DNA from 2 places in the Vibrio sp. BS-M-Sm-2 genome. Region 2 is predicted to be linked to the other one. Evidence: predicted binding sites of a transcription regulator. Region 2 holds the regulator's gene; the other holds the start of a gene.
What was found. The regulator MetJ, encoded in region 2, represses methionine synthesis genes. The targets are predictions, from matches to a motif close to TTAGACNTNTANANGTCTAA.
Positions count from the first base shown of each region.

Region 1: a site for MetJ is predicted at 1,733-1,752, ahead of metH (methionine synthase). Genes of this name have one in related genera too.

Region 1 covers NZ_CP167894.1:1,550,870-1,561,868, reverse strand. The annotation lists gene AB8613_RS06935 (sodium:proton antiporter) at 351-1,631, opposite strand; gene metH (methionine synthase) at 1,801-5,478, shown strand; gene lysC (lysine-sensitive aspartokinase 3) at 5,593-6,960, opposite strand; lysine riboswitch at 7,069-7,246, opposite strand; gene AB8613_RS06920 (alanine--glyoxylate aminotransferase family protein) at 7,423-8,562, shown strand; gene AB8613_RS06915 (PglL family O-oligosaccharyltransferase) at 8,664-10,427, opposite strand; gene uvrA (excinuclease ABC subunit UvrA) at 10,524-10,999, opposite strand, start outside.
Region 2 covers NZ_CP167894.1:2,188,266-2,199,264, forward strand. The annotation lists gene hslV (ATP-dependent protease subunit HslV) at 1-308, opposite strand, end outside; gene ftsN (cell division protein FtsN) at 532-1,071, opposite strand; gene cytR (DNA-binding transcriptional regulator CytR) at 1,194-2,198, opposite strand; gene priA (primosomal protein N') at 2,439-4,640, opposite strand; gene rpmE (50S ribosomal protein L31) at 4,972-5,190, shown strand; gene AB8613_RS09965 (malic enzyme-like NAD(P)-binding protein) at 5,523-6,830, shown strand; gene metJ (met regulon transcriptional regulator MetJ) at 7,038-7,358, opposite strand; partial or broken gene AB8613_RS09975 (O-succinylhomoserine (thiol)-lyase) at 7,567-8,747, shown strand; gene AB8613_RS09980 (bifunctional aspartate kinase/homoserine dehydrogenase II) at 8,750-10,999, shown strand, end outside.

The DNA.
Region 1 (10,999 bases), 640 kb from region 2:
AACTAACGCTATTCTAGCGAGACATTGAGTCCCGTTATTTGTGTTTCAAGGTGCAAGGTGAAGCCGTTCGATTGATACTTATATAATCTTGGAAGTGGTTTATTGGGTAGACTAGCGAGGGCGCAGAATAACGAGTTCTCTGTATGACTTGAGCTCCTGAAAGAGTTCTGGCCAAACTTAGTCCTCCCCCACATTAAGGTTTTTGTTTACTCAAATACTAGCAGTATCAAATATCGATATAAGCTCTATGTTCCACGTATACTCTTCAGCGAGGGAATTGGTGAGTTTGACTTTCATTACGTATAAAAAAGGCCACCTAAAGTAGACGGCCTTGGTTGATCATCTAGATGTTAATCTAGCTCTTTCTCTGCTTGTTTTGCTTTCTCTATCATAGGAGTGATTGTTGAGCCTTGAATCAGAATAGAGAACACAACAACAGCATATGTCATGACAAGGATTATCTCTTTAACATCTATTGCCTTGTCTTCAATTACCCAGATACCTGAAGGGATTGAAAGTGCCATGGCTAGTGCTAAACCACCGCGTAAACCACCCCAAGTTAGAATCTTAATCGACCACGGGTTGTAAGTTCTAAAACGTTTAAATCCAATGTAAGACAAGAAAACACTTAAGTAGCGAGCACTCAATACAAGGGGGACTGCGAACGCCATTAAGATCCAGTCTTCTTGGTGGAATTTGAATAGCAGCATCGACATACCAATTAACAAGAATAATACGCCGTTTAAGAATTCATCTATCAATTCCCAGAAATGATCTAGGTGATCTTCACTCTCTTTTGAGAATCCGATAAAGCGAGTCCAGTTACCAATCATGATACCTGATACCACCATCGCTAATGGACCTGATACATGTAGAACTTCAGCAAACGCATAACCAGCAGTTGGGATGCCGATGGTTAATAGCAACTCCATCGAGTGGTCATCGGTATTGCTGATTAGGTAATGGAATACAAGACCTAAAACAAAACCGTAGACGATGCCGCCAATTGCCTCTTGAACGAATAGCATGGTCACACTACCGACGGTTGGCGCTTCTGTGCCGAATGCGATAGTAAATAGGGTTACGAAGATCACTAAGCCAAAACCATCGTTGAATAGAGATTCTCCTTCGATTTGAGTAGAGATTCTTCTGGGCGCATCGAGCTTCTTTACTATTGCTAAAACGGCAATTGGATCGGTTGGAGAGATTAACGAGCCAAAGAGTAGGCAGTAAATCAGATCAAATTGAATGCCGATGACCTGACAGAACCCGTACAGTACAAAACCGATAAAGAAGGTTGAAAACAGCGTAGCACCTAACGCGAGTACAGTTATTTCCCACTTTTGGTCTTTTAGGTTTGGTAACTTAATCCCTAAACCACCGGCAAAGAGTAAGAACCCCAATATTCCCTTAAGTAGGAAATCTTCAAAGTTGATACTGGCAACGGTTTCTGAGGCGATGTCAGCCAGTTGGAACCAATTGTTTTGTCCCGCAATGATAATCAATAGAGATAACATCATTGAGCCAGCTGTGATGGCGATGGTTGTCTGCATTTTACCAATTTTTGTATTCACGAAAGCAATAAGCATGGCTGCAGCGGACAAGAAGCATAAGGTGTAATAGACCGACATTGGGATTCCAACATGTAACAAAGTATGAATATGAATTTTCGTTGTCTCATGCTCAAATAGCAAACATTTTTTTGTCATGAGTCGGTAATCAATTTCCTTTTTTAGACGTCTAGACTCCTTTTTAATGTGTGATAGGATGGAGGGATAATTAAAGGAATGAGGTTGTACCGTGGGAAGTAATGTAAGGCAAAAGATTGACGCTCTGTTGAAGCAACGAATTTTACTGATTGATGGTGGTATGGGTACCATGATTCAGGATTATAAATTGGAAGAGCAAGACTATCGTGGTGAACGCTTTGCTGATTGGCACAGTGACTTAAAAGGCAACAATGACCTTTTAGTTCTTACGCAGCCTAAGCTTATCAAAGATATCCATTCAGAATACTTGGAAGCTGGGGCAGACATCCTCGAAACCAATACCTTTAACGCTACAACTATCGCTATGGCCGACTATGATATGGAAAGCCTTAGTGACGAAATTAATTTTGCTGCTGCCAAGCTTGCTCGTGAAGCGGCTGATGAGTGGACAGCAAAGACTCCAGACAAGCCTCGCTTTGTTGCGGGTGTGTTAGGCCCAACCAACCGAACTTGTTCTATCTCGCCTGATGTAAATGATCCAGGGTACCGTAATGTTAGCTTTGACGAATTGGTTGAAGCCTATTCTGAATCGACCCGTGCGCTTATTAAGGGTGGCTCAGATCTTATTCTTATCGAGACTATCTTCGATACGTTGAACGCGAAAGCGTGTGCTTTTGCCGTTGAATCTGTTTTTGAAGAAGTGGGTATTATTCTTCCAGTGATGATCTCCGGTACCATCACTGATGCATCAGGTCGTACGCTTTCAGGGCAGACAACAGAAGCATTCTATAATGCCCTTCGTCATGTTAAACCTATCTCATTTGGACTGAATTGTGCTCTAGGCCCTGACGAACTGCGTGAGTATGTTGGTGAGATGTCTCGCATCTCAGAATGCAATGTTTCGGCTCACCCTAACGCGGGGTTACCTAACGCATTTGGTGAGTATGACCTTTCTCCTGAAGATATGGCCGAACACGTTAAAGAATGGGCTGAAAGTGGTTTCTTGAACCTAATTGGTGGTTGTTGTGGTACTACTCCAGAGCATATCCGCCAAATGGCTGAGGCTGTTGAAGGTGTAACGCCGCGTCAATTGCCAGACTTACCGGTTTCTTGTCGCCTTTCGGGGCTAGAGCCTCTGACGATTGCTAAAGAATCTTTATTCGTGAATGTGGGTGAGCGTACCAATGTGACGGGCTCAGCTCGCTTTAAGCGCCTGATTAAAGAAGAGCTTTACGACGAAGCCTTGAGTGTTGCTCGAGAGCAAGTTGAGAACGGTGCTCAAATTATCGATATCAACATGGATGAAGGGATGCTAGACGCTGAAGCGTGTATGGTTAAATTCCTTAATTTATGTGCCTCTGAACCAGAAATTTCAAAAGTACCAGTAATGGTCGATTCTTCAAAATGGGAAGTTATCGAAGCTGGCCTGAAATGTATTCAGGGTAAAGGTATAGTCAACTCTATCTCTCTAAAAGAAGGCAAAGAGAAATTTGTCGAGCAAGCCAAGTTAGTTCGTCGCTATGGTGCTGCCGTTATTGTGATGGCTTTTGATGAAGTTGGTCAGGCTGATACTCGAGAGCGTAAAGTTGAGATCTGTACCAATGCCTACAACATTCTTGTGGATGAAGTTGGCTTCCCTCCTGAAGACATTATTTTTGATCCGAACATTTTCGCAGTAGCTACTGGTATTGATGAACATAACAACTATGCGGTTGATTTCATTGAAGCAGTGGGAGACATCAAACGCGATCTCCCTCATGCGATGATCTCTGGTGGCGTATCTAACGTGTCGTTCTCATTCCGCGGCAATAACTACGTCCGTGAGGCAATCCACGCAGTATTCCTATATCACTGTTTTAAAAATGGTATGGATATGGGCATTGTAAATGCTGGTCAACTGGAGATTTACGATAATGTTCCTGAAGACCTGCGTGATGCTGTTGAAGATGTAGTACTAAACCGCCGTGATGATTCGACGGAACGTTTGCTTGATATGGCAACTGAGTACCTAGAGCGAGCAGTAGGTAAAGTTGAAGATAAGTCAGCTCTAGAATGGCGTACTTGGCCTGTAGAGAAGCGCTTAGAGCACTCTTTGGTTAAAGGTATTACAGACTTTATAGTTGAAGACACTGAAGAAGCTCGTGTTAATGCCTCTCGTCCTATTGAGGTGATTGAAGGTCCTCTAATGGACGGCATGAACGTTGTTGGTGACCTATTTGGTGAAGGTAAGATGTTCTTACCACAGGTAGTTAAGTCTGCGCGTGTAATGAAGCAGGCTGTTGCGCACTTAGAACCGTTCATCAATGCATCCAAAGAAGTGGGTGCGACTAACGGTAAGATTCTGTTAGCGACCGTTAAAGGCGACGTACACGATATCGGTAAGAATATCGTTGGTGTGGTTTTGCAGTGTAATAACTACGAAATTATCGACTTAGGTGTGATGGTTTCTTGTGAAAAGATTCTTAAGGTCGCGAAAGAAGAGAACGTCGACATTATCGGCTTATCTGGTTTGATCACACCATCTCTTGATGAAATGGTGCACGTTGCCAAAGAGATGGAAAGACAAGGCTTTAAGCTTCCTCTTTTGATTGGTGGTGCAACCACATCTAAAGCTCACACTGCTGTTAAGATTGAACAGAATTACTCAGAGCCAGTGGTTTATGTAAACAACGCCTCTCGTGCTGTGGGTGTATGTACGTCACTGCTTTCTGATGAATTGAAACCTGCTTTCGTTGAGAAGTTGGATATCGATTATGATCGCGTTCGTGATCAACATAATCGTAAGAAGCCTCGCACTAAGCCTGTGACACTTGAAAAAGCTCGTGCTAATAAAGTGGCTATTGATTGGGATGCTTATACACCACCGGCACCGGCTAAGCCGGGAGTGCACATTTTCAAAGATTTTGATGTGGCTACTTTGCGTCAGTACATCGATTGGACGCCATTCTTCATGACGTGGTCTTTAGTTGGTAAGTACCCTGCGATTCTTGAGCATGAAGAAGTGGGCGAAGAAGCGCAACGTTTATTCAAAGACGCTAACGATCTGTTAGACCGTGTGGAGAAAGATAAACTACTTGAAGCTCGCGGTATGTGTGCCATGTTCCCAGCGAACAGTGTTGGTGATGATATTGAGGTGTATACCGATGAATCTCGCACCGAAGTCCTAAAGGTTCTACACAACCTTCGTCAACAGACAGAGAAACCAAAAGGCTTTAACTATTGCCTGTCAGATTACATTGCTCCAAAAGAAAGTGGTAAAGCGGACTGGATTGGTGGCTTTGCGGTAACGGGTGGTATTGGTGAGCGTGAGCTGGCTGATGAATACAAAGCGAAAGGCGATGATTACAATGCAATCATGATTCAAGCGGTTGCTGATCGATTGGCTGAAGCGTTCGCGGAGTACCTGCATAAAGAAGTGAGAAAGGATATTTGGGGTTACTCGCCAGATGAAGACTTATCGAACGATGATTTGATTCGTGAGAAATACCAAGGTATTCGCCCTGCTCCAGGTTACCCTGCTTGCCCAGAGCATACCGAGAAAGGTACGTTGTGGGAGTTAATGAATGTTGAGAAAGCGATTGATATGTCCTTAACGTCGAGCTATGCGATGTGGCCTGGTGCTTCTGTATCTGGTATGTACTTCTCACACCCTGATGCTCGATACTTTGCTATTGCACAGATTCAACAGGATCAAGTGGATAGCTATGCCGATCGTAAAGGATGGGATATGTTAGAAGCTGAGAAGTGGTTAGGTCCAAACATTAACTAGTTTGAATCTATGACGGGCTTTGATTCGTAAAGTAAAAAGAGAAAGGGTTGCTTAATAGCAACCCTTTTTGTATTTGTGATTTGGTTAATTCAAACCAACCTATTAAACGCTTTCTTATTCAAATAGCTCTTGATGCAGTTTTTGAATTGCCAGTTTAGATACAGGTTCATCTAATAAGAAACATAGGTTGTGTGGGCTTGCTCCGTAACAAATCATACGTAGGTTGAAATCTTCTAGAGTGCCGAAGACCTGCTTTGCATAGCCTTTGCTTTCACTCATGTTGTTACCAATAAGAGCAACAAGGCATAGGTCGTGTTCAATATCTACAGAACACAGATCCTCAAGCTCAATGCGAGCGGCTTCTGGCAACTGAGGAGCACCACCTGATGTATCTGTTTGATCGAGAGTGAGTGAGACACTGATCTCTGAGGTAGTGATAAGATCGACAGAGATCTTATGCTTAGCGAGGATCTCGAACACTTTTGCGAGGAAGCCATAAGCATGGAACATATTGGCGCTGCGTAGCGTAACCATGGTTTGGTTGCAGCGTAGGGCAAGCGCTCTGAACAGAGGGGAGCTTTCAACTTGTTGACGAATCCATGTGCCACCGAGCTCTGGTGCTTTTGATGAGCCGACAAATACCGGAATTTGGTGGCGTAGTGCCGGGACTAGAGTCGATGGGTGTAAGATCTTCGCGCCAAAGTTTGCCATTTCCGATGCTTCGCTGAAGCTGATCTCTGGGATAGGAGAGGCCTTAGGAGCAATACGTGGATCGGTAGTATAGATACCCGGAACATCCGTCCAGATCTCTAAGCCAATCGCTTGTACCGACTCGGCAATCAGTGCCGCTGAATAATCACTGCCACCGCGGCCTAGGGTCGTGGTGTTACCTTCGCTATCAGCACCGATAAAGCCTTGGGTAACGACAACTTGTTGTTGGCACAGTGGAATCAATTTCTCTTTTGCCAAAGCAGCAATCTCTTCTAGCTGTGGTTCTGCTTTTCCGAAATCATCATTGGTGCGCATCACTTCTCTGATATCGAAACGAACCGCAGGTGTTCCGCGCTCGCGAAGGATTTGAGCAAGGATGTGTGTCGACATCAACTCGCCACATGCTACAAGGTGATCAGTCAGCTTAGTACTTGCTTGAAATGATGCGGCTTCTGCTGCGCTCGCAATGTCATCAAGAATGCTGTGAACTTCTTTTTCGATGCTGATTGGGTCTGCGAGTTGGTCAAGAATCGCATTATGAATGTCCGTTAATTGCGTCATTAGTTCCTGACGACGAGCTTTGTCTTGAACACCATTCGCCAGTTCAACCAGCAAATTGGTCACACCAGAACATGCACTACTCACGACTAATTTCGTATTTGAGTTGTTTTCAATAATGGCAGCACAGCGGCTCATGGCTTCAAAGTTGGCAACACTTGTTCCGCCAAACTTAGCGACATTAAAAGAACCAGCTACATTAGATGCACTCACGATATATCTCCCACGACTTCCTAAAATAAAATTACTGTTGGGTAATCCAACGTCCGATGTTTTTCGAAGAGAGTTTTAGAGCAAAAAGAGAGGAATTATTAGAATAGTAACCCCAGAAGCTCTTCACCATATAGAAATGGCGACAGTTGACGGGATTCAGCCCGCTCAACCGATAATAAAGGTCCTGCATCCTTTTATTATCTCGGCACTGCTCCCCATAAATGTTTTGTATTGGAAATGCGGTTCCACAAAACATCTGCCTGGGCAGTGCTCCTCTTCTGCTAGATAGCCATTTCATTGAACGTGTTTGCGGTAACAATGTCAATTGGTAACTTGAGATAATTGAAAAATAATTTTAACAATTATGTGACAGTGGTTTGACCTCAATACTTATGGCTAATTGCTGAGGTAATCAATTTGCTTTAGGGTGGATTGTTCACAACATTAACGTAAGGGATGTACATGTCTAATTTAACACTCACTACTGCTATCGATAGCTTTTATCCACCACACCGAACGTTAATGGGACCGGGTCCTTCTGATATCTCGCCTCAAGTGCTGCAGGCTTTGAGTCGCCCAACCATAGGTCATCTAGATCCACTGTTTATTGCGATGATGGATGAGCTTAAACAGCTTCTTAAATACGCTTTTCAGACGGAAAACGAATTTACGATTGCCGTTTCTGCTCCGGGAAGTGCGGGTATGGAGACCTGTTTTGTTAACTTGATTGAGCCTGGTGAAAAGGTGATCGTTTGTCGTAACGGTGTCTTCGGTGAGCGTATGCGAGAAAACGTGGTGCGTTGTGGTGGCGAAGCCATCCTTGTTGACGACGAGTGGGGCAAGCCCGTCTCAGTTGAAAAGGTCGAGCAAGCATTGACAGACAATCCCGATGCTGTTGCTGTGGCTTTTGTTCATGCAGAGACATCAACCGGAGCGCTATCTGATGCTCAAGCTATCTCAGCTATCGCTCGTCAGTTTGATGCGTTAACGATTGTTGACGCAGTAACATCACTAGGTGGTGTGCCATTGCTGGTTGATGAGTGGCAGCTTGATGCGGTTTATTCTGGAAGTCAAAAGTGTTTGTCTTGTGTGCCGGGTCTATCTCCGGTGACTTTCTCTCAGCGTGCCGTTGATAAAATGAAAGCCCGTCAAGCGCCAGTGCAAAGTTGGTTCTTAGATCAAAGCCTAGTATTAGGTTACTGGAGCGGTGAAGGTAAGCGCAGCTACCACCATACCGCACCCGTAAATAGCCTTTATGCACTGCACGAGTCTCTCGTTCTATTGAAAAATGAAGGCCTAGATAATGCGTGGTCTCGTCATCATGCTATGCACCAAGAGCTTAAAGAAGGTGTAGAAGCATTAGGGTTAAGGTTTGTGGTCGATGAAGAGAGCCGCTTGCCGCAGCTGAACGCACTTTATTTCCCTGAAGGCATTGATGAGGCTAAGATCAGAACGCAGCTTTTAGAAGAGTATAACCTTGAGATTGGTGCAGGGCTTGGTTCTTTGGCTGGTAAGGCATGGCGTATCGGCTTGATGGGCTACGGTGCTCGCAAAGAGAATGTCGCGCTGTGTCTTAAAGCGCTGCAAGATGTACTTAAATAATCGAATTAGACTCGTTTCAAAGAAAAGCGCACGATCCTCGTGCGCTTTTTTGTGTTTGTTCTAAAAATAAGATGCAATAGTTACATCTCTCTAGTCCTTGGCTACTCTGCCGATGAGACATTGTTTTCTGCTTGAGATATTTTCTTGTATTGAACCTGTGAAAAGTCTCTGTTTGGAAATAAAAACTTTGCTTCACTACGGATTTGTTCCGCTTTGCTTTCTTCCCCTAAACCTTGGTAAGCAAGGATCAGGTTACTGTAGAACGCTGGTCTTGGTTTACTCTTTATGATCTCTAGTGACCAATCAACGTAGGGCTGAATAAGGCTAGGGTCACCTTTATAAAGACCAATGTTTAGGTAGGTGCTGTATATATCCCAATCGTAGCGATCTTTCCACACCACAGGGTTCGTTACCTGCTTAAGAATGTCTGGGTTCTTCGGTTTAGAAAGTTCAAACTTAGTCAGTACATAGTTGGTATGCAGGGCGCTCAACATATAAAAACTGACTAAGATAGGTATTACTAAGCTCGACACTCTAAACAGGGTCTTGCTGATGATACTGAACGGCTGTTGATAATGTCGGGAAGAGCGCTGATCGACCCAGTAAATCAATATAATGAATGTTATCCAGTGAATCGCCGAGTGATAAAAAGGATACTCAAGCTGAGAGTGCAAAAGAATTGGGATGAATAAAGCGAGCAGGGCTAGACGCGTTCCCTTTGCAGAACTTGCTATACGTGACATAACCAATATTGCAGCAATCAAGATCCCGATGATTGGTACAATTCCCCCTTCTACCCCCCAAAACAGAAACTCATTGTGGGGGTGATCCATTGAAGGAAGACCTGGATGATAGTTTGAATTGAGTTGGTGCTGACGAGCGGTATAAAGGGTGTACTCTGATTCAAATTTCCCGTAGCCGTAACCAGTAAATGGTTTCTCTACCAACATGTCTAGTGTTTGAGGGAAGGTGTAAGCGCGAGGGCTTTCTAGGTTCGCTTTCTTACTCGCTATGCTATCTGTAGCGCTAAGGTTTATTACAGTAAACGCAACCACAATACCTACAACAACTGATGAGCACCATCCATAGAAGCGCTTCTTGGTCGAAAATTTATATAGGTAAGGAAGAATACACACAAAGCCGATGAGTGCTGCTAACCATCCGGTACGTGATGCGATGATGATCAGCAATGGTACGGTTAAGGTTGGGGTTAGGTATAGTAAGAATGACTCGCTAATTTTGTGATTATATTTAGCGGGCTGTCTTGCCAAAAGGTAAGCGGACAGCACAAACCCCGTAGCTAAAAAGCTGGCCATTACATTCGGTTGTTGGAATATCCCATATGGTCGGTTTGCAGCAGTGTTGTAACCAAATAGGTTGCCAGGCTCTAATAAGAAATATTGCATATAGCCAAATAGTGCTTGTATAACAACAGCAAGCACAATGAACCACAACATGCGCTGCTTGTGTTTATTGCTGAACTTAAATTGTTGCAGCACGACAAATAATGCAAAGCCTGCCCACAATCCAAGCAAGCGTCCTGATGCTCCTTGAGGTGCGGCATTGCTGTATAAAATGGGTAGCGTGAGTATGATACAGCTTATCAACAAGCCAATCGTTAATTTTGAATACTTAAGTACTCGGTTGGTAGCGAGTTGGTAAAAGCCAATTGCTAGCGTGAAGCTTAGCGCCAGCCAAGTTGTTGGGTTAAATGATAACGCAAGCCCCGAGCCTCCAGGATTAGGCATGAAAAAATGCATGGCTAACAAGAATACAACAGCTAAAGAAGCCAGAAATGCTTTGTTGAGTGGTAGCTGAGTGACCTGATTTTCTAGCTGGGTGCCGCTAGTGTGTATTGTTGCCATAAATCCCTAACCTTATAAAAACAGAGCTTGTTCCTTCTGAAACAAGCTCTGTTACTTTAACATTTTTCTGTCTGCTCGCAGGGCGCTATTTTACACCTACTTCAAATTTAACATAGGCTTAAGGAAGCGAGCGGTGTGTGAACCTTCGACTAACGCCACATCTTCAGGTGTACCTTCTGCAACAATCTCGCCACCACCTTGTCCGCCTTCTGGGCCAAGATCTAGGATCCAGTCTGCTGTTTTAACGACATCTAAGTTGTGCTCAATCACGACAACCGTATTACCGTGATCGCGCAGTCTATGTAGTACCGTTAACAACTGCTGGATATCGTGGAAATGAAGACCTGTTGTTGGCTCATCGAGAATGTATAAGGTTTTTCCAGTATCTCGCTTCGATAGCTCACGCGCCAATTTAACACGTTGTGCTTCACCACCAGATAAGGTTGTCGCAGCTTGCCCTAAGCGAATGTAAGATAGACCCACGTCCATGAGTGTTTGCAGTTTACGAGCAATCACCGGAACCGGATTGAAGAACTCACGCGCATCTTCTACGGTCATCTCTAGAACTTCGT
Region 2 (10,999 bases):
GCGGTCTCATCCGCTACTGCTAACAGTGCTTCTAACTTACGTAGAGCACGGTCGCTACGCCAATCCTTCGCTAGCTCAACGGCAGCTTTGGTCAGGTGGCCTTGGTGCATTTGCAGCTTGCTTTCAAATTTTTCGAATAGCGTGAAAGCATCAGCGGTACCGCCAGCAAAACCTGCCAGTACTTTGTTGTTGTATAGGCGACGTACTTTACGGGCATTGCCCTTCATTACAGTATTGCCTAGAGATACTTGTCCATCACCCGCGATGACGACTTTATTATTACGACGTACAGATACAATGGTAGTCACGAGTAGGGCCTCTTAATATTTCTTATCTTTGGGTATAAAAAGTATATGAGGATGGTGCTCGGATAATTCAAGGAAGGGGGAGTGATGTCGTGCAACTTATCGGTGGAAGTTGTAAGGAAATTTGGCTAAAGGGGAGGGGGATAAAAGAAAACCTCCACAATGGGAGGTTTTCGGTGTTTGGTTTTGGCTTTTACTAAGACAGAGACTGACGCTGAACTCAAAACTACTCGGTGTCTTTCCAAATAGCACAAGGTTCGATTTTTGCTCGTTGCAGCTTATGGCGATCGCGTTCTGCGTCACGCTTCAATTTGTATGGCCCTAGAACCACACGGTACCAGCTACTGCCGTCTTTTTTACGGATTTCACTCGAGATACCTTGGAACGCAATATCTAACTTGCGCGTTTCTGCCTGTGCTGACGTTTTGTAAGCGCCACACTGCATCACGTAAGGGATCTTAGAGATCTGTTGTTCTTTGGCTTTTACTTCAATTTCGCGGCTTGGCAGCGTTTCAACGTAGTCCCACTTCTCTTCGGGAGGCGGTGGAATCACTTTCGCTGGTTTTGGCTTAGGTTTTGGTTTGGTAGCCACAGGTGTTGGTGCTGGCGGCTCAGGATCATTACTCAATAGGTAAAGTCCGTAACCAAAACCACCGGCAAGGAGGATCGCCAAAAGACCACTGCGCCAAGGTTTACGGCGAGGGGCTTGTTTCTTGGTCGGCTTTTTCGTACCACGACCGCGCTTTACATAATCTCTATTAGCCACAAGACAATTCAATAGTTGCTGATTCTGCCCTCATGGTAATCCAGATTGCGCGAGGATAATAGTGTAGAAATGGAAGCGGCACATCAAAATGTGCCGCAGATTTGTAAGGGTATTTTTGAGGGTTACATTCGAGGTGGTGCTGTACTGCCTCGAACCACTAATTTAGCTTCAAGTAGACGCGAACCTGCTTGCACATCGTTGCCTTTCAGTAGATCAAGCATCATCAACATCGCTTGGCGTCCAATCTCATAACGAGGTTGAGAGATGGTGGTGAGCGGTGGATCGCAGTATTGAGCAAATTGGATGTCATCGAAGCCGACAATCGATAGGTCTTGAGGAACGCGTAAGCCTAGCTTCTTCGCTTCTTGAATAGCGCCAATGGCCATCGCATCGTTGTGACAGAAGATAGCGGTTGGTTGCTCAGGTAGTGCTAGCAATTGACGAACTGCTTGAGCACCCGCTTCAAAGGTAAAATCACCGACGGTACTGTAGGCTGGATTCATTGAGACTCCAGCACGGCGTAGCGCTTGTTGGTAGCCTTGTTGACGGAACTTACAAAGTGTTGCTGATACTGGGCCTGAGATTTGAGCAATACGTTTATGACCTAACTGAGCTAGGTAGTTAACCGCTTCAAATGCCGAGGTCAGGTTATCGATGTGTACGGTAGGAAGTTCAAGCTCAGGGGCAAACTCACACGCCATCACCATTGGTGGTAAGTTCTTTTGTTCAGACTTACTGACATCAAATGGATGGTCAGTGCCAAGTAACAGCATGCCGTCAGCTTGTTTGGTGAAAACTAAGTTAACAAACGAAGACTCACGCTTCTTTTGTTGGCCGCTATCACCCAGTAAGACAAGGTAGTCATTTTCTACTGCGGCATCTTCGATACCACGAATGATCTCGGCGAAATAAGGGTCACAGATATCAGGAACGATTGTGATGATGGTTTTTGATTCGTTGCGACGTAAGTTTCGAGCTAATGTATTGGGTGAGTATCCAGCTTCAAGTACTGCTGTTTCCACTCGTTTACGAGTTGAAACTGAGACTTTCTCAGGGTTCATCAATGCACGTGATACTGTGGCTGTTGAGACGCCTGCTAGCTGGGCAACATCCTTCATTGTCGCCATAAATTAAACCCTCTTTTAAGTTCCTTTGCTGCCTAAGTATCTAAGGCATGAATAATAAATGTAATCGAATAGATATTATGAAAGTGTTGCTAACACTTTTTTTATTGCAATATTTTATTCGTTTAGTCCGTGTAAAGTTACGGCTAGATTAACAAAAATCACATGACTAGTGTGAAGTTGCTCACGATAAATATGAAATATTTGTGAACAAACTTATCATTAGTTTTAACCCAAGTGGGTTTAGCTCAAATCTTGCGGCTCAATATCGAGTGACCAACGGACTTTTTTCGCAGCAGGTAACATATTGATGGCCGGCTTGGCACTCATTAATAGCTTCTGCATTAACGAGCGCGTCTGAGTTTGTAAGATTAACTGCCAGCGAGATTTGCCCGCTCGTTTTGCTAACGGGGCCGGGGTTGGCCCTAACACCATGCAATATTGATCAAACAGTGGATGCGATTCCAATGTGTGACGAACTTGACGTAAGAACTCTTCCACCAAGCGCGTGTCGTTCGCTTCTGCTCTAAACAGCGTCATAAAGGTATAAGGTGGCAACATAGCCTGTTTACGCTCTGCCAAGGCCGTTTGAGCAAAGTGGTTATAATCTTTATGTAGTAGCGCCTGCAGCAACCCGTGTTCTGGGTGGTGCGTTTGTAAGATCACCTCACCTGGCTTACTAGCACGACCTGCACGACCAGCCACTTGAATAAAAAGCTGAGCAAGACGCTCAGAGGCTCGGAAGTCACTGCTGTATAAAGAGCCATCGACATCCAATAACGCCACGAGTGTCACATCAGGGAAATGGTGGCCCTTAGCAAGCATCTGCGTACCGATAAGAATTTGGTATTCCCCCTTACGAATCGACTCTAGTGCGCTTTCTAAGCTGCCTTTCCTGCGGGTGCTGTCACGGTCAATACGAATGGTTTTGTATTCAGGGAATAGTTGGCCAAGCTGAGCCTCTAACTGCTCGGTACCGACACCCACAGTCACTAAGTTCGCAGACCCACAACCTTGGCAATTGTGCACGATATGCTGTTGCGAGCCACAATGGTGGCAGCGCATTTCATTACTGTATTGATGGTAGGTATAGTACGCATCACAGCGCTTACACTCGGCTGTCCAACCACAATCGTGACACATCAATGCCGGAGAAAACCCGCGGCGATTGAGGAACAGCATCACTTGGTTACCTGCTTTGAGGTGTCTTTGCATCTCTGCAATCAACGACGCAGACAAGCCACTTTCTAGATATTCTCCTTTAACATCCAATACCTTATTGGTGGTCGGCAGTGCGACACCCGCACGTGAAGTAAGGGTGAGATAACTGTATTTACCAATCTGAGCGTTGTGCAGTGTTTCAAAGGCCGGAGTCGCCGAGCCTAACACTATTGGAATCTGTGCTTTATGAGCACGCATGATCGCCACATCTCGAGCGTGGTAGCGCAGGCTATCTTGTTGTTTATAAGACGCGTCGTGTTCTTCATCGACAATGATAATGCCCAGATCCGCAAACGGCGTGAACAGAGCCGAACGGGTACCAATCACGATGCCCGCTATTTTATCACGCGCCGATAACCAAGCATTCAGTCGCTCAGAATCGTTTAAACCTGAGTGGATAACCTCAACAGGCACATTAAAGCGTCGCTTAAAGCGGTTAATCGTTTGAGGGGTGAGGCCAATCTCAGGCACGAGTACTAACGCTTGTTTACCTTGATCGAGAATCGGCTTAATCATATTCAGGTAAACCTCGGTCTTACCTGAGCCAGTAACGCCTTCTAACAGGAAACAACCAAAGTCGGTTTGGCTATTTACGGTCGCAATCGCGATGGCTTGTTCAGCATTGAGCTTAGGTTTGTCTTGGTCGTTTTCAAGATCAACTGGCCACGCCTGACGCTTCGGCTTTTTCTCTACCGATTCAATCCAGCCTTTCTCTTCTAGTGTCTTGAGTACGGCGCTGCCAACTTCTTCATCAATGAACTCTTGATGGGGTACGGGGCCGTGCTCAAGCATGTGCATCACTTTGGCTTGTTTGACTGCGCGACCAAAACCTTGCATCAGTTGGTCTTTGCCTGATGGCGTTAACTGCCACTCAACCAGCGTTGCGAAGTCGGCGGCTTTGCCTTTTCTTAGAGCGCTCGGAAGGGCGTTAGCAAAGGTCTCGCCAAGAGGGTACTGATAAAATTGACTGCACCACATTAACAGTGAATAGACAGATTCCGGCCAAACAGGCTGATTGTCTAATAGGGCTTTAATGGGTTTGAGCTTGTCTAGCTCGAATTCAGATTCGTTAACCAGAGCCGTTACAATACCGGTTAAGGTTTGTCGTCCAAAAGGCACAGAGACTCGTCCACCAATAATCGGAAATAGATGGCTAGGAATCTTGTAATCGAACTGCTTGTCGAGTGGAACAGGCAGTGCCACGCGGGCAATCATTGGACGCATAAAGGGACGGCTTTATCTGAGTTGACGAGAGCGAACAGTCTAAAGGATAAGGCGGTTAAATTCGAGAAGCAGTTTGGATGAAGGCGGCGAGTTAACGTATACAGACAACGACAGCTCGAAATCTCAGGGCGATAAAGGAAATAAAGAGAGAATTGGTGAAAAATGTATCAAATCAGTTGATCCTGCCTTTTAGATTCATTACTATACTGCGCCTTAAAGGTATGGCTTCATCACTCTTTTGTGTCGATGCGGTGTCTTTATTTCTTTTTTAAACTACGTGTGGTGTGCGGCTTAGAATCGTATAGCGACACGGCCTACTTGAGGTTATCCCATGAAAGCTGGAATCCACCCAGAATACAAAGCAGTTTCTGCAACTTGTTCTTGCGGCAACACATTTGAGTTCAACTCAACGCTAGCAAAAGAATCAATCCACCTAGACGTATGTGACAAATGTCACCCGTTCTACACTGGTAAGCAACGTATCGTAGATACTGGCGGCCGTGTTGATCGCTTCAACAAGCGTTTCGGTGCTCTTTCTAGCAAGAAGTAATTCTCGCTATTTAGACATGAAAAAGGACACTTCGGTGTCCTTTTTTGTTGCCTGTAATTTGAGAAAGCAGTGACTTTCATTCAAGCTTCAATCCCGCCTAACGATAAGGTGCCTACCTTTCTATTGCAGGGCAATTCCTTGCGTACCTCTCTTCACCAAATTCAGCTCGAAAGTTCAACAAGCGACAGTAATTTCAACTGCTCACTGGTCTTATTAGTAGTGAAATCTCGTTTTTTAATGAGACAGAGGCTTCAACCACCTAGGAACTTTGAAGTACATCCATTAACATGAACAAGATCCCCCAAATAATAATACCCTAGGAACCTACACCTATGTCTGAAGACAGCAGCCAAGCTCAATCCTCTCAAGCGTTATCATCTGAAAAATCGTTATCGCCTCAAGAACAATTCCGTCAGCAAGCTCTTGATTACCATGAGTTCCCAATTCCTGGCAAAATTGCCGTAGAACTGACGAAGCCTGCAAACTCTGCAGAAGACCTAGCACTTGCATACAGCCCAGGCGTAGCCGAGCCTGTTCGCGAGATCGCACAGAACGTCGATAACGTTTATAAGTACACAGGTAAAGGCAACATGGTTGCAGTTATCTCTAACGGTACAGCGATTCTTGGCCTAGGTAACCTTGGTCCTATTGCTTCTAAACCTGTTATGGAAGGTAAAGCGCTCCTGTTTAAGCGTTTTGCTGGTTTAGATTCTATCGATATTGAAGTAAAACACCGCACAATCGATGAGTTCGTTGATACGGTTGCGAATATCGCAGATACATTCGGCGGTATTAACCTGGAAGACATCAAAGCACCAGACTGTTTTGAGATTGAACGTCGCCTGATTGAACGTTGTGATGTTCCGGTATTCCACGATGACCAACACGGTACTGCGATTGTGACAGCAGCGGGTATGCTGAACGCGATCGAACTTCAAGGTAAGAAACTTGAAGAGTGTAAGATCGTTTGTTTAGGTGCTGGCGCAGCTGCGGTTGCTTGTATGGAACTACTGATTAAGTGTGGCGCTCAGCGTGAAAAAATCTACATGCTTGACCGTAAAGGTGTGATCCACACTCGTCGTGATGACCTAAACGAATACAAAGAGCTGTTCGCAAACAATACCGACAAGCGTACGCTTGAAGATGTTATCGAAGGCGCTGACCTGTTCTTGGGTGTATCGGGTCCTAACCTGCTTCCAGCAGAAGCTCTAACGCTGATGGCTGATAAGCCAGTTGTGTTTGCATGTTCAAACCCAGATCCAGAGATCAAGCCAGAGCTTGCTCACGAAGTTCGTTCTGACCTTATCATGGGTACAGGCCGCAGTGATTACCCTAACCAAGTAAACAACGTACTTTGTTTCCCATTCATTTTCCGTGGTGCACTAGACGTGCGTGCGAGCGAAATCAATGACGAAATGAAGCTAGCGGCGGTTAAAGCGATTCGTGAACTGGCGAAAGAAGAAGTTCCAGCTGAAGTACTAGCAGCTGCGGGCGAGACTGCACTGGAGTTCGGTAAGGGTTACATCATTCCTAAGCCAATGGACCCACGTCTACTTCCTCGCGTAGCAAAAGCAGTAGCAGAAGCGGCTGTTGAATCTGGCGTAGCTCGTATCGAGATGCCTGCTAACTACATGGCATAGAAGCATATGGCATAGAGACTGGATGACATAATCTTCTGGTATCGTCGTTTCGTTATCGAGACGAAAAGAATAATAAAAAACCGACTCATCTGGAGTCGGTTTTTTTATGTCTATCATTCACAGCGCAGTCATAAAAAACAATGCGCGGTGTGATAAATAGGGTTCAGCTAGAGCGAATCAATAATGAAGGCAGTGACTGAGTTGTTTTTATTCTTCGTCAAACGCTTCGAACTCGATGCCCATTTCTGTCATCAGCTTTTTCACTTCAGCAGGGATATCGTCAGGACGGTCTTTACGAAGGTCTTCATCCGTTGGTAGTGGTTGGCCTGTGTACGCATGTAGAAAGGCTTCGCACAGTAGCTCACTGTTTGTTGCATGGCGTAGGTTGTTAATCTGGCGGCGAGTACGCTCGTCAGTTAGAACCTTTAACACTTTTAGAGGGATAGAAACTGTAATCTTCTTTACTTGTTCGCTTTTCTTTCCATGCTCAGCATATGGGCTTATGTATTCACCATTCCAGTCGGCCATTGCGTACCTTCATCACTTTAGTTGTTAGAATAAATTAATAGTGGTGATTTTAGCGGGATTTACCGCCATAAGCAAAGACATATGGACGTCTAGAAGTGTTGACGTCTCACGTTTATGAAAGTAAAGTGAATAACATATATCTAACACAGCCGCAAAATGCCGACAAGCAGCTGTGATTCTCAGACGCAAAACTTGTAAGGAAGCACCTATGAGCAGCCGGAAGCCAGCAACCATCGCAGTACGTACTGGTATCGAGTCAGACACGCAACACCATGCCGTTGTCCCACCTATTTATCTTTCGACTAACTATGGGTTTCCCGCTTTTGGTGAAGTGCCAAAGTACGATTACACCCGTTCTGGTAACCCAAATCGCGGTTTATTAGAAACGGCACTGTTTGAGCTTGAATCGGGTAAAGGCGCGGTTGTCACTAATTGTGGTACCTCGGCGCTTAACTTATGGGTTTCTGCTTTCCTAGGCGGCGATGATCTTATTATCGCACCACACGACTGCTACGGCGGTACTTACCGTCTGTTTAACACTCGCTCACTCAAAGGTGACTTTAAAGTTCTGTTCGTTGATCAATCGGATCAAGCGGCGCTGGATGCGGCGATCGCGCTTAAGCCAAAGTTGATCTTAATTGAAACACCATCGAATCCTTTGGTTCGTGTGGTTGATATTGCAGAAACTTGCCGTAAAGCGAAAGAGGTTGGTGCTCTGGTTGCTGTCGATAACACGTTTTTGACTCCAGTGTTCCAAAAGCCTTTAGAACTGGGTGCGGATTTTGTTATCCACTCAACCACCAAGTACATCAACGGACACTCGGACGTTATTGGTGGCGTTGTCGTCACGAAAACTGAAGAGCACGCTGAAGAGCTAGCATGGTGGGGCAACTGTATTGGTGCGACCGGCACACCATTTGATAGCTACATGACTCTACGTGGTATTCGTACGCTAGGTGCGCGTATGCGAGTTCACGAAGAAAGCTCACGTGAAATTCTGGCGTCTCTGCAGCAGCAAGAGCTCGTCGGCACGATTTACCACCAAGCCTTCCTGAACATCCGGGTCATGATATCGCGAAGAAGCAGCAGTCTGGCTTTGGTTCAATGCTGAGCTTTGAGTTTGCGGGCTCATTCGAGGCGCTTAAATACTTTGTTGATAAGTTAGAGCTGTTCTCTTTGGCGGAATCGCTGGGTGGTGTGGAAAGCTTGATTTGTCACCCTGCTTCGATGACTCACCGTGCAATGGGCGAAGAAGCGCTGGCAGAAGCGGGTGTTTCTCAACAGTTACTGCGTCTTTCTGTTGGTCTTGAAGATGCAGAAGACTTGATTGATGACCTCAAGCAAGCGTTTGAAAAGACACAAGGCTTTATTGCTGAAGGGGAGGGTTAATAATGGCAACCTTTCGCCAGCTACATAAATTTGGTGGTAGCAGCTTAGCGAATCCTGAGTGTTACCAGCGCGTGGTCAACATTCTTAGAGAATACTCATCAGCCACTGACTTGGTCGTGGTGTCGGCAGCGGGTAAAACAACTAACCGCTTGATTGAGTTTGTTGAAGCGCTCGATAAAGATGGTCGTATCGCTCACGAATGTTTGCAAGCACTTCGTCAGTTCCAACTTGAGCTGATTGAAGCGCTGCTTGAAGGTGAGTCTGCGGCTCAGCTAACGGCCACTATTCAGCAAGAATTTACCGCTTTGGGTGAGTTAACGGCTCCTCTAAGCGAAGCGCAAAAAGCACAAGTGCTAGGACACGGTGAGGTTTGGTCTTCACGTCTGTTAGCCGCTTTGTTGTGCCAACATGATTTACAAGCGGTTGCTCAAGATGCTCGTGCCTTTTTGCGTGCAGAAGTAGGTGCTCAACCTGAAGTTGACCGCGCACGTTCTTATCCTCTGATTAAAGAAGCTTTGGCGCAGCATGCCCATTGCCGTGTCGTTATTACTGGCTTTATGGCTCAAAATACTGAGGGTGAAACGGTTCTACTCGGCCGTAACGGTTCGGATTACTCAGCAACTGTAATTGGTGCTTTGGCTGAGGTTGAACGCGTAACAATTTGGAGTGATGTAGCGGGCGTTTACAGCGCAGACCCTCGTTTGGTATCGGATGCGTGCTTACTACCTCTGCTTCGTCTTGATGAGGCCAGTGAATTAGCTCGTTTAGCGGCTCCAGTGCTTCACAGTCGAACGCTACAGCCTGTGGCTCAAAGTGCTATGGATCTCAGCTTACGCTGCAGCTATCAGCCGGAGGCGGGCTCTACACAGATAGAGCGTGTACTGGCATCGGGGCGTGGCGCCAAAATCATTACTTCTCTGGATGAAGTTCTTATCGTGCAGCTGACCTTTGGTCACGGCCATGATTTCGATCGTCTAGAGAGTGAAGTGCTTGAAGGGCTTAAACGCGCTCAACTGGAGCCGCTGGCTTATGAGCTTGAACCGGATCAACACTGCTTGCGTCTTGCCTATACGGAAGAGATCGCTGGTGGTGCATTAGAATATCTACAAGACCATGCGATTGAAGCTGAGATTAAGCTAAAAGAGGGTTTCTCTTTGATTGCTGCCGTGGGTGCTGGCGTGACTAAGAACCCGAACCATTGTTACGGTTTCTACCAGCAGCTTAAGAGCTCGCCAGTTGAGTTCATCTCGGAAGCGAACTCTGGCTTGAGCTTAGTGGCTGTGATTCGTAAGAGTGAAACATCAAGCCTAGTGAAAGGTATTCACTCTCAACTATTCCAAGCGCAGAAGCGTGTTGCGATTGCTTTATGTGGCAAGGGCAATATTGGTTCAAGCTGGTTAAGCCTGTTTGCAGAGCAAAAAGCGGAACTTGAAAAGCGTCGTGGAATGAACTTTGAGTTGGTTGCGGTAGTTGATAGCCAAACTTATTGGTTCGACGATCAAGGCATTGATGCGACCTCGGTGAGCAAGCGTTTTGATGATGAAGCGATTGCCAACAATGGTAACGACTGGTTAGAGCGTTTGGGGTCTATTCAGGGTTACGATGAAGCTGTGGTACTCGATGTCACCGCAAGCCCTGTGCTTGCAGCAAAGTACCTGCAAATTGCACAACAAGGTATCCACCTGATCTCGGCGAACAAGGTGGCTGGTTCTGCATCGAGTGAGTATTACCATCAAGTACAAGATGCTTTCGCTAAGATCAGCCGTCATTGGTTGTACAACGCGACAGTGGGTGCAGGCTTACCGATTAACCACACGGTACGTGACCTACGTGAAAGTGGCGATGACATCATTGCGCTGTCGGGTATTTTCTCTGGCACGCTGTCTTGGTTGTTCCAGCAGTTTGATGGCACGGTGCCGTTCAGCGAGTTAGTCGACTTAGCATGGCAACAAGGCCTGACTGAACCAGACCCGCGTGCTGACCTAGATGGTTCAGATGTGATGCGTAAGCTGGTGATTCTGGCGCGTGAGTCGGGTTTGGATATCGAACCTGAAAACGTAAAAGTAGAATCTCTCGTACCTGCAGAGCTGCAAGAGCTATCAGTTGATGACTTCTTTGATAAGGCTTCTGTGCTGAGTGAAGAGTTGGCTGAACGTTTAGAAAAAGCACATTCGCAACAGAAAGTTCTGCGTTACGTCGCGCGTTTAGAGAAGAACGGCAAAGCAACTGTAGGCGTTGAAGCTCTGTCTAAA